2 regions of the Mesorhizobium sp. WSM1293 genome follow, and region 2 is predicted to be linked to the other one. Evidence: riboswitches for the same ligand, from Rfam matches in the RefSeq annotation. Region 2 holds a riboswitch; the other holds the start of a gene.
The links. A riboswitch is a leader RNA that binds a small molecule or an ion and turns the genes downstream of it on or off. The one in region 2 is predicted to bind thiamine pyrophosphate.
Positions count from the first base shown of each region.

Region 1: linked by a shared signal. The riboswitch ahead of thiB (thiamine ABC transporter substrate binding subunit) and the one ahead of M729_RS0103150 (YkoF family thiamine/hydroxymethylpyrimidine-binding protein) in region 2 are both predicted to bind thiamine pyrophosphate.

Region 1 covers NZ_AZUV01000014.1:78,220-83,870, reverse strand. Annotated here, with positions in the region: gene M729_RS0118915 (ABC-F family ATP-binding cassette domain-containing protein) at 1-1,580, opposite strand, end outside; gene M729_RS0118910 (thiamine diphosphokinase) at 1,582-2,241, opposite strand; TPP riboswitch at 2,329-2,443, shown strand; gene thiB (thiamine ABC transporter substrate binding subunit) at 2,487-3,485, shown strand; gene thiP (thiamine/thiamine pyrophosphate ABC transporter permease) at 3,494-5,119, shown strand; gene thiQ (thiamine ABC transporter ATP-binding protein) at 5,112-5,651, shown strand, end outside.
Region 2 covers NZ_AZUV01000001.1:644,816-650,466, forward strand. Annotated here, with positions in the region: gene M729_RS0103145 (ABC transporter permease) at 1-744, opposite strand, end outside; gene M729_RS0103150 (YkoF family thiamine/hydroxymethylpyrimidine-binding protein) at 849-1,457, opposite strand; TPP riboswitch at 1,448-1,561, opposite strand; gene M729_RS0103155 (hypothetical protein) at 1,750-2,073, shown strand; gene M729_RS0103160 (GSU2403 family nucleotidyltransferase fold protein) at 2,356-3,459, shown strand; gene msrA (peptide-methionine (S)-S-oxide reductase MsrA) at 3,537-4,055, opposite strand; gene M729_RS0103170 (glycosyltransferase family 39 protein) at 4,138-5,651, opposite strand, start outside.

The DNA of each region.
Region 1 (5,651 bases), on a different contig from region 2:
GGTCCCTTTGGCGCAGTGGCCTCGCTTTTGCCGGGTGCTGGCGCTTCGCCGCTTTCGGCTTTCGCGCGCGCCTTGCGGTCGTCCAGCCTGGTGCCGCCGCGCTGCGCCAGCATGTCGGAATAGCCGCCGGCATATTCGATCCAGCGGCCTTCACCATCCGGCGCGATCAGGCTGGTCACGGTGCGGTCGAGGAAATCGCGGTCGTGGCTGACCAGGATGACTGTGCCGGCAAAACCGGCAACCAGCTCCTGCAGCAGTTCCAGCGTCTCCATGTCGAGATCGTTGGTCGGCTCATCCAACACCAGAAGGTTTGCCGGCCGCGCCAGCACGCGCGCCAGCAGGAGCCGCGCCCGCTCGCCGCCGGACAACTCGCGCACCGGCGTGCGCGCCTGCTCCGGCTTGAACAGGAAATCCTTCATGTAGGAGACCACGTGGCGCTGCTCGCCATTGATGACGAGGTTTTCGCCGCGCCCATCGGTGAGATATTGTGCCAGCGTCTCCTGCGGGTCGACCGCCTCGCGCTTCTGGTCGAGCGTTGCGATCTCCAGATTGGTGCCGAGCCGCACCGAACCGGCGTCCGGCTTCATCTCGCCGGTCAGCATCTTCAAGAGCGTGGTCTTGCCGGCGCCGTTCGGCCCGACCAGGCCAACGCGATCGCCACGCTGGATGCGGGTCGAAAACGCCTTGACCACGGTGAGATCGCCAAAGCTCTTTTCGATGTTTTTCGCCTCGATCACCAGCTTGCCGGACTCGGTGGCGTCGCTCGCCACCATAGTCGCCGACCCTTCGGCCCCGCGATGACCGCGAAAACGCTGACGCATGGTCTGCAACTCGCCGAGCCGGCGCATGTTGCGCTTGCGCCGCGCCGTCACGCCGTAGCGCAGCCAATGCTCTTCGCGAACGATCTGGCGGCCGAGCTTGTGCTGCTCGCGTTCTTCTTCCTCCAGAACCAGGTCGCGCCATTCCTCGAAATGGCCGAAGCCCTTGTCCAGCCTGCGGGTCTGGCCGCGATCGAGCCAGACCGTGGCGCGCGACACGCGTTCGAGGAAGCGGCGGTCGTGCGAGATGACGATCAGCGCCGAGGAGGTGCGGATGAGTTCTTCTTCCAGCCATTCGATGACCGAGAGGTCGAGATGGTTGGTCGGCTCATCAAGCAGCAGGATATCGGGCTCCGGCGCCATGACGCGGGCAAGGGCGGCGCGCCTCGCCTCGCCGCCCGACAGGTCGTTCGGACGCTCCTCACCCGACAGGCCGAGATGCTCCATCAGATAGCTGGCGCGGTAGGGATCGTCGGCGGGGCCAAGCCCGGCCTCGACATAGGCGCGGACAGTGGCAAAACCTTCCATGTCGGGCATCTGCGGCAAATAGCGGACGGTCGCCGAAGGCTGGCGGAACACTTCGCCGTCCTGCGGCTCGATCAGGCCGGCGGCGATCTTCAGCAGGGTCGACTTGCCGGACCCGTTGCGGCCGACCAGCGCGATCTTGTCGCCGGCCGAAGCCGTCAAGGCGGCGCCATCGAGCAGCGGCGTGCCGCCGAAGGTCAGTTTTATCCCGTCGAGGTTGAGAAGGGGCGGGGCCATGTCAGCTTTCAGGTAAGGGATAGGGATGAGCGAGCAGCATCGCGCGGCCATGGCCGAGCGCGATTTCGAGGCGGCCCCCGGTCTTGTCGGACTTGACCTCGTTGGAAATGGTCAGCGACGAACCGAACGCCACCTTGACGTGAGCGAGCGGCCATTTGGCGCCGGTGACGGTCAGGCCGTCGAGCTCGGAAAAGCCGAGCACCGAAAACAGCGTGCCGTCGGCATAGTCGAAGCCGGCCGTTCCGCGCAGCAGGGGGATGCCTTCCTGAGCGCCGCTGGTCAAAAGCACGTCCGTTCCCGCCTCCGCCAGCCGCAGGGCGAGCGACAGATGCAGAAAAGCGTGGTCGGCGCGCTTGCCGCCAAAGGCGCCGGCCAGCACCAGGCGGGTCGCGCCGCGCTCCAGTGCCGCGGCGACGGCAAGTTCGCCATCGGTCTGGTCCTTTTCCGCCGGGAAGGTCCGGCGCGGCACGGAAGCGAGATCGTCCGGCAGGTTGGCCGGCACCGAATCGAAATCACCCACCCACAGCTCCGGCACGAGACCCAGCAACCGCGCATGACCGATGCCGGCGTCGGCGGCGATGACGCGGGAGCCTTTGACCTGACGGTCGAGCCGTGGCGTACGGATGAGATCGCCGCCAAGCAGGATGGTGAATGTGCTCATATCGTGTGGCCCTTACCAGCCCGGCACGGGAAACGGAAGGCGGCAAACTCCCGCTTGCATGGCGGATCGGCCCGGCCTATGTGTCGAAACGCTCTAACGGGGTGCCGGACGCGATCTTCGCGGACCGGCTGAGAGGCAGTCTCGCCAACCCGCTGAACCTGATCCGGTTTGTACCGGCGGAGGGATTAGACGTTTCGGACAGTCCGACGCCTCAATTCCTTTCAATTCGAACGAAGGAGGCGCCGATGCGCACGCTTTTATACGCTCTTGTTTCAGCAACGGTCGTGGCCTTGTCCGGGCCCGCCTTGGCCAAGGATAAGCTCACCGTCTACACCTATGAGAGTTTCACCGCCGACTGGGGTCCGGGTCCCGTGGTGAAGAAGGAGTTCGAGGCCGAATGCGGCTGCGACGTCGACTTCGTCTCGGTCGCCGATGGCGTCGCGCTGCTCAACCGCGTCAGATTGGAAGGCGCATCGACCAAGGCCGATATCGTGCTTGGCCTGGATACCAATCTCACCGCCGATGCCAAGGCGTCAGGCTTGTTCGCGCCGCATGGCGCGGTGACGGATGTCAATGTGCCGGGCGGCTGGAGCGACGACACTTTTGTCCCCTTCGACTACGGCTATTTCGCTGTCGTCTATGACACGCAGAAGATGAAGACGCCGCCGAAGAGCCTGAAGGAGCTGATCGAAGGCAGTGCCAACGACAAGATCGTCATCCAGGATCCGCGCACCTCGACGCCAGGCCTCGGCCTGCTTCTTTGGGTCAAGTCGGTCTATGGCGACAAGGCACCCGAGGCCTGGGCCAAGCTCAAGGCCAAGGTGCTGACCGTGACGCCGGGCTGGAGCGAGGCCTATGGGCTGTTCACCAAGGGCGAGGCGCCGATGGTGCTGTCCTACACGACGTCGCCAGCCTACCACATGGTCGCCGAGAACACGGAGCGCTACCAGGCGGCCTCCTTCGAGGAGGGCGAGTATCTGCAGATCGAGGTGGCGGGTATCACCACGACAGGAGCCAAGAATCCGCTGGCGGCCAAGTTCATGGCCTTCATGACCGGGCCGAAATTCCAGGATGCCATCCCCGAGACCAACTGGATGTTCCCGGCAGGCAAGACCGACAAGCCGCTCAATCCGGCCTTCGACAAACTGGTCAAGCCGACGAAGACCTTGCTGTTCAGCCCGCAAGAGGTCGCCGCCAACCGCAAGGCCTGGGTCGATGAATGGCTGGCGGTGATGAGCAAATAGGCAGCGCGATGGCGCCGGCGCATTCCACGGATTCCCGCGTCAGTGCCGGCATTGTAGCGCTCGCTGCAATCGCGCTGCTGATCGGCGGCGCGTTTGCCGGCCTGCTTTTCGAGGGCGCCCATGATTTCTCGGGCGCCTGGGCAGCCTTCGATCCCTATCTGCTTCGCGTCATTCGCTTCACGCTCTGGCAAGCGGTCCTGTCGACGCTGCTTTCGGTCATCCCGGGGCTGTTTGTGGCGCGCGCTCTGTCGCGGCATCCACGTTTCTTCGGCCGCGCCTTCATCCTGCAGATCTTCGCCGTGCCATTGGCGCTGCCGGCCATCGTTGCAGCGCTCGGCATCCTGGCGCTTTATGGCCGTGCCGGCTATTTCGCCGGCGTGCTTGCCGTTATCGGCGGCGGAAGCTGGCCGGGCATCTATGGCCTGTCCGGCATTCTCGTCGCCCATGTCTTCTTCAACCTGCCGCTGGCGACGCGGCTGTTCCTCGAGGCGCTGCAGACCATACCGGCCGACCAATGGCGGCTGGCGAGCCAACTCGGCATGGTGGCGCGGCCGGCGTTCCGGCTGATCGAATGGCCAACGCTGCGCGCCGCACTGCCCGGCGTCGCCGGGCTTGTGTTCATGCTCTGCATCACATCCTTCACGATCGTGCTGACGCTCGGCGGCGGGCCGGCCGCGACGACGCTTGAGGTCGGCATCTACCAGGCGCTGCGCTTCGATTTCGATCCCGCACGGGCCGTTGCACTGACGCTGCTGCAGATCGCCTTGACCTTTATCGTGGTGCTGGCACTGACGCGGCTAGGCGCCAATGTGGTCGGCGACACCAATTTGCCGGTCGCGCAACGCCGCTATCTCTCGGTCAATCGGAGCGAGACCTGGTTGAACGCGCTACTCATCGTCCTGGCGCTGCTGTTCGTTGTCGGGCCGATGGCGGCAACCGTGATGGCCGGATTGAGTGCCGATCTCGCCCGCTTGGCCGGCGAGGCCACTGTCCGGCAGGCAACGCTGACCAGCGCGGCGCTCGCCTTCCTGTCGGCGCTGCTTTCGGTGATGCTGTCGCTGGCGCTGACCATGGCGCGGCGGGCGCTAGCGCTGACCCGCCGTGCCGGCGCAAAGACACTGCTCGAACACGCGACCGATACAGGCGCCGGTTTTGTCCTGGTCGTGCCGCCGATCGTCGTCGGCGCCGGCTGGTTCCTGTTGTTGCGCCATGTCGGCGATGTCTTCGCCCTCGCCCCGGTCATGGTCGTCACCGTCAACGCGGTGATGGCGATGCCGTTTGCGCTCCGCGCCGTGCGTCCCGCCTATGATGCAGCGAGCGAGCGTCACGAACGGCTCTGTGCACAGCTCGGCATTGCGGGCTGGAACCGGCTGATGCTGGTCGACTGGCCGTCGCTGCGGCGACCGCTCGCCACGGCCTTCGCTTTCGCCATGGCGCTGTCGCTCGGCGATCTCGGTGTCATTGCCTTGTTCGGCAGTGATTCCGTGCAGACATTGCCCTACCTTCTTCTGGCTCGGATGGGCAGCTACCGCACCGAGGATGCCGCCGGCCTCGCACTGCTGCTCGGCCTCGTCTGTCTCGCGTTGATCGTGGCGGCGCACTGGCTGGGAAGGGAGGAGGTCCGTGATGCGTGAAAAGGCGGCCAACGGGCTCGCGAAGGGCGCGCCGGTGCGGCTGGACAAAGTGTCGTTCAGCTATGGCAGCTATGGCGAGGCGCCGCTTGTTTTCGATGTCGAGTTTGCCGCGGCGACGATCACCGCCATCATGGGGCCGAGCGGTTCGGGCAAGTCGACGCTGCTCAATCTGGTCGCCGGCTTCGAGACCCCACGGTCGGGCCGCGTGCTGATCGGCGGTGTCGATGTCAGCGCCGAGCCGGCCTCGGCGCGGCCGGTGTCGATGGTGTTCCAGGAGAACAATCTCTTCGCGCATCTTTCCGTCGAGCAGAATGTCGGGCTCGGCCGCTCGCCATCCCTGCGGCTGACCGAGGCGGACCGCGCCGCGGTCGCCGAGGCGCTTGCGCGCACCGGTCTTGCGGGCAAGGAGAAACGCCTGCCGCGCGAGCTCTCCGGGGGCGAACGCCAGCGCGTCGCCCTGGCCCGCGTGCTGGTGCGCGACCGACCGGTGTTGCTGCTCGACGAGCCCTTCGCTTCGCTCGGACCGGCTTTG
Region 2 (5,651 bases):
CGGCCCCTTCCCTGCGATTGCCTTGTCGGCTCGCTCCCAGGGCATGGCCAGGCGCTGCAGCAGCACAGTCAACCCGAACAGGACAAGTGTCAGCGCGGCGCTGACACCGACGGCGGCCAGCACCAAATCGGGGCGGAAATTGTTCTTGGCGTTGAGCATGTATATGCCCAGCCCCTTCGCGGCACCGGCATATTCGGCGAAGATGGCGCCGACCACGGCATAAGTGATGGAGATCCTGAGGCCAGCAAAGAAGTAAGGCAGTGCTGAAGGCAGCCGCGCCAGCACGAAGATGCGCCGGCGCCCTGCTCCCATGGCGCGCAGCATTTGGCCGATCTCGGCCTCGGTCGACTCATAGCCCTCGACCAGTGCGACCAGCATCGGAAAGAAGGTGACCAGCGCCACCAGCATGATCTTGGGCGCCAGTCCGAAGCCGAACCACAGCACCACCAGCGGCGCGATCGCCACCAGCGGCAAGGTCTGGCTGACGATGAAGACGGGAACCAACGCGCGGCGCAGCGGCTGGAAGAAGTCGACCAGCATCGACAGCGCAAAAGCGGCGCTGAGCGAACAGGCAAAGCCGAGTAGCGTGGCGCGGATGGTCGGAACGGCGTTGTTGGCCAACGCCTCGCGATTGAGCATCGCTTGCTCGAGGACGCGCGACGGCGCCGGCAATATCGTCGGCTTGATGCCGGAATAGGTGGCATAAAGCTCCCACGCCAGCAGGAGCAACCCGACCGAGACCATGGCCGGCACTGCCTTGGCAAGAAGGCTCGCGATCCGGCGCGAAGCGACTGACGATGAGACCACGGGAGATAACCTTTGACGGCCGCGCGGAAGCGGCGGCAGCTTCAGACAGCCGACGGGCTGTTGGCCGAGACCGTGACGTCGAGAGTTACGTGGCCGGCGCCTGGTCCGAAGCGACAGAAGGCCTCGTCCAGCGCCGAAAAGATCGCACCGGCATCACCGCGCAATTTCGTGCAGAAATGCTTGGAACGCTCATAGACGCCGGACTGCTTGAGAAAGTCGATGCAGCCGTAAATCTCGTCCATGTGGTCGTCGGTGCCCATCACATAGAGCGAGAACTGCGCGGCCGCCGGCTGGCCGGTGACAGCAGCATTGCGCACCGCCGCGATGGCCGCATCCCTGCGCGGGCCGAGTGGCCCGACCGGCCCACCAAGTGCATCGGAGCGGCAGATCGGATCGTCCGGCTCGCCAGGGCAGCCGCGCGAGATGGTGGCGGACAACACGCAATGTTTGCCGCTGCGTGCCGCCGCCACGAAGAGGTCGCGCATGGCAGGAAACAGCACTTCGGGCGGCCCGACCAGCAAGGTCGAGATGTCGTCGGTCTCGATCCTGAGCTTGTCGCGCCAGGGATCGAGCGCGCCAAGCCCGCCAAGGATGACACCGACGAAATCGTCGGTCATGGGATATAGGGAAATCTGTGCGCCTGAAAACACCGCCCGCCTCGCTCCGCTGGTATTACCCAGATCAGCTTCTAGGGTCTGTGGGCTTGCCGCCCCCGTCTCAGCCCCGACCGTACGGAGCACCCCTGTGGATGTGCGCCTTAAAGCATCATTCGGGTTGAAGGGAAAGCCGTTTTTCAGCACACTGCGCCAAAAGGATTGCGCCAGTCGTGGTGCGCCTGAGCGGAATTTTGTCGGGAACCTTCACTGCCGCGACCGGTTGTCCCCATAGTCGCGATGCGATCACCTTCGTAAGAATGAGCGACGAGTTCACAGAAATGGAGACATGAAAATCCTCGCAGCTTCGGCTCTCACCATTGGCCTGGCGACATCAGCCATGGCGCAAAGTGCTGACGATAACGGTGCAAACGGAGGCGGCAGCGGCAAATCGGTGACGGTTGAGCCGAACACGCCGGCTTCACCCAATACGGTCGAGCCGGACACTGTGGACCCGGGCATAACCAACAGCACGACCGGCATGCCCGATGGCATGAATTCCAACGCGGATGAAAACTGCCCGGCCGGTCCGCAGGGCGCACAGCCAGATGCCAACGGCACCTCGCCGGGCACGGCTTCGCCGACAGTCAACGACAACCATTGCGGCAAGTAAGTTGTCGCCAATTGGAGCGAAAACCCGCGGAGCGAATGCTCCGCGGGTTTTCGGCGCATCGTTAATCGCCGGACAGCGTCTGACGGCCGGTATGCGCATGCCGCAGGAAATCGACGCAGGCGCGCACCGCTGGCGGTGTATGGCGCTGCTTCTGATAACAGGTCGGGCGATTATAAGGTTTTCGCAATTTTCTTATAACCACTTGAAACCAGGAGCAGAAGCGCGCAGTTATAAGAGAACTGCAAATTTCTTATAACGCAAAGACCCTGGTCGGACGCCGCCATGAAATCGATCGATATTGCTTATCGCACTCTGTTCGCTGAACTCGTGCAACGAAGCCTGGATGCCTCGTTCCAAACTGACTTCTCGACGGCAGGCAATTTCGTACGGGTTCCGGTAAAAGGCCGCGACTACTGGTATTTCGAGGAGACCAGACCGAAGACGACAAGACGATATGTCGGTCCGGCCGACGATCCCGAGATCGCAAAACGCGTCGCCGCCTTCAGGGAAATCAAGAGCGATCTGAAAAGCCGTCGTAAGCTCGTATCGACGCTTGTTCGCGAGGCCGGGTTGATGGAGCCGGAAAAATTTACCGGCGATATCGTCGAAGCTCTTGGCAAGGCCGGGTTTTTCCGCTTGCGGGGCGTACTTGTCGGCACGGTCGCATTCCAGACCTACGCCGGATATCTGGGCGTAAGGCTGCCGGGGGTAGCGCTACAGACAGGCGATGCCGACTTTGCCCAATTTCACTCGGTCTCCGTCGAAGTGGGCGACAGTCTGCCACCGATCATGAATGTGCTGCGCGATATCGATCCGTCGTTTCGCGAAATTCCGCACCGAACGGATGCCAATCGCACGACCCAGTTCGAAAACGCTTCCCGCTACAAGGTCGAATTCCTGACCCCAAATCGGGGTAGCGACGACTACGCCGACCACGCGAGCGCGATGCCGTCGCTGGGCGGCGCATCGGCACAACCCTTGCGGTTCCTGGATTTTCTGATCCGCGAACCCGTAAGAACCGTCTTGTTGCATCGATCCGGAGTCCCGGTACTGGTCCCCTCACCCGAGCGATATGCCGTCCACAAACTGATTGTCGCCTCTCTTCGCCAAGCGAATGCAAACGGCGCGGCAAAACGGGAAAAAGATGTTCTTCAGGCAAGCTTGCTGGTCGAGGCGATGGCAACTGCCCGCCGGCAAGATGATCTCGCCGTGGTGTTCTCCGAAGCTTGGAATCGCGGTGCCAGCTGGCGCGATGCAATCCAACGAGGTCTTCGTTTACTCGATCCCGATCGGCAAGACACGGTCGAGACAATCGTTCGAAGGGCACTTTCGGATATTGGTGAAGAGCTCGATGGCTTCACCGACGCGACAAGGCGCGCTGACTGAAGGTGTTTGGGATGCGATGATGCCGCTCGACGACTCCATCGAGCGGCAATGCATGGCAGGACCGGAAGCTGTGAGCCCTACGAAACAGCCTTCTCACGAACCGGCAGCTTCCAGCCTGGCCTGACGAAGTGGCAGGTGTATCCGTTGGGATATTTCTCCAGATAGTCCTGATGCTCGGGCTCGGCTTCCCAGAAGGGGCCAACGGGTGCGACTTCGGTGACGACCTTGCCCGGCCACAGGCCCGAGGCATCGACATCGGCGATCGTGTCCTCGGCGATGCGCTTCTGTTCGTCGCTGGTGTAATAGATCGCCGAGCGATAACTCGTCCCGACATCGTTGCCCTGGCGGTTGCGGGTCGTCGGATCGTGGATCTGGAAAAAGCGTTCCAGCAGCGTGCGATAGCTTATGATGGCCGGATCGAAATTGATCTCGATGGCTTCGGCATGGGTGCCGTGGTTGCGGTAGGTGGCGTTGGGCACGTCGCCGCCGCTGTAGCCGACACGGGTGGAGATGACGCCGGGATAGCGCCGTATCAAATCCTGCATACCCCAGAAGCAGCCACCGGCAAGGACTGCGCGTTCGGTCGAAGTCGCCATATCACGTCTCCTCAAAGGCAAGTTTGTCTGGACATAGATGGGCATTGTCACCTGCTTCGTCCAGCGGACCGGCGGATCTGCTTCAGTTGCTCGGTCGGGCGAGGCCGTCGATAGCACCCGGCAACTGCCGCGCGCCAGGCGGAATGGCGGCGAAGCTGATCGCCACCGGCGGTGCCTTGAGCGACCAGTCGAAAAGAACGATTTTGACCGGGATGTCGCCCACCCACGCCTGCAGATAAGATGGCACATCGCGCCCGGGCCAGACCAGCAATATGCCATGCTCGCGCAGCCGCTCCTTGGTGATCCAGGGGGCGTACTGCATGTTCAGTTCGGTGAAGATCGACGGCTTGTCATAGGCATTGAGGCCCGCCAGCGGCGCAATAAGGGCATGGCCGCCGACGATGTCGAGCCGATCGGGCGTCGCAGCGTGCCAGACAGCCTCTGCCTCATCCGAGATCTTTTGCGCCGGCCAGCAGACGGCGTCCATGCGCCCACGCAGATTGCATTTCGTCCAGCGGATGCCCGCATAGGCACCGGATATGCCGACAATGGAGATGAGCGCGCAGATCGCCAGCTTTCGCATCTCGATGGCGCCGAGGCGATGGCCCAGCAAGGCGAGCGCCACAACGCCAGCAAGATTGTACATCGGCGCGCCCCAGGCCTCGCCGGCGCCGGTGAACAGGGACGCCACCATGACGAGGATCGCCGGGCCAACCCCCATCCACAAGAGATAGACCAGCGTGCCGCGCCCGACGGGCTTTTGCGGCGCGGGCGAGCGCCGCAGCAGCCCTGATATCGCCAGCACCAGAAGAAAGCCGCAGAGCCCGGCCATCTGGACGCCGATATAATAAAAGCGGGAGCGATGGGCCACCACCCACTGATCGCGCCAGGCGGCATAGGTCAGCGGCAGGAAATCGACGCGGCAGAGTTCGGCGGCCAGTGGAGCGGCGACAGCGCCGAAAACCGCGAGCCCAAGCCATGGCCAGGGCGTGGCGAGCCGACTGCGTGCGCGTGTGTCCGACAGCAGCCAGATCGCCCCGAAAAGCAATAATAAGCCGGTGGAAAGCTTGGCATAGAGCCCGACGCCCGACACCAGCCCGAGCGCCAGCCACCAGCCCGGCCCACCACCACGGCCCGCACGCCACAACAGCCAGCAGATAGCGGCCCAGAAGGGCATCTGCGCGTAGTCATGATTGAACTGTGGGGTCGGCCAGCCGAAGAAATAGAGCGACGGCATCAGAAGCACGGCGGCCAGCGCGCGGGTTCGCCCGAGCATGTCGCGGGCCAGCAGATAGACTAGCACGAAAGTGGCCGAGATCGTTAGCTGAGCCACGAGATATTGCGGCCAGCGGAACGATCCGGTCAGAAGATGGCTGATCTCGAGCAGCCAGCCGGGAAGCTGTGGATGCTTGTAGGTCAACAGCACCCATTCGCGGCCCCACATGAAGCCTTCGACGACATCGTTGGGCGGTGACACGTCGACAAGCGCGGGCGCCACGGTCCAGCACAGGATCTGTGTCAGGCATAAAAGCGCTAGGCCGGCTTCTGGATAGCGCGTCAGCCCCTGCCAGATCGACGACTGCCGCCAGTCGCCTG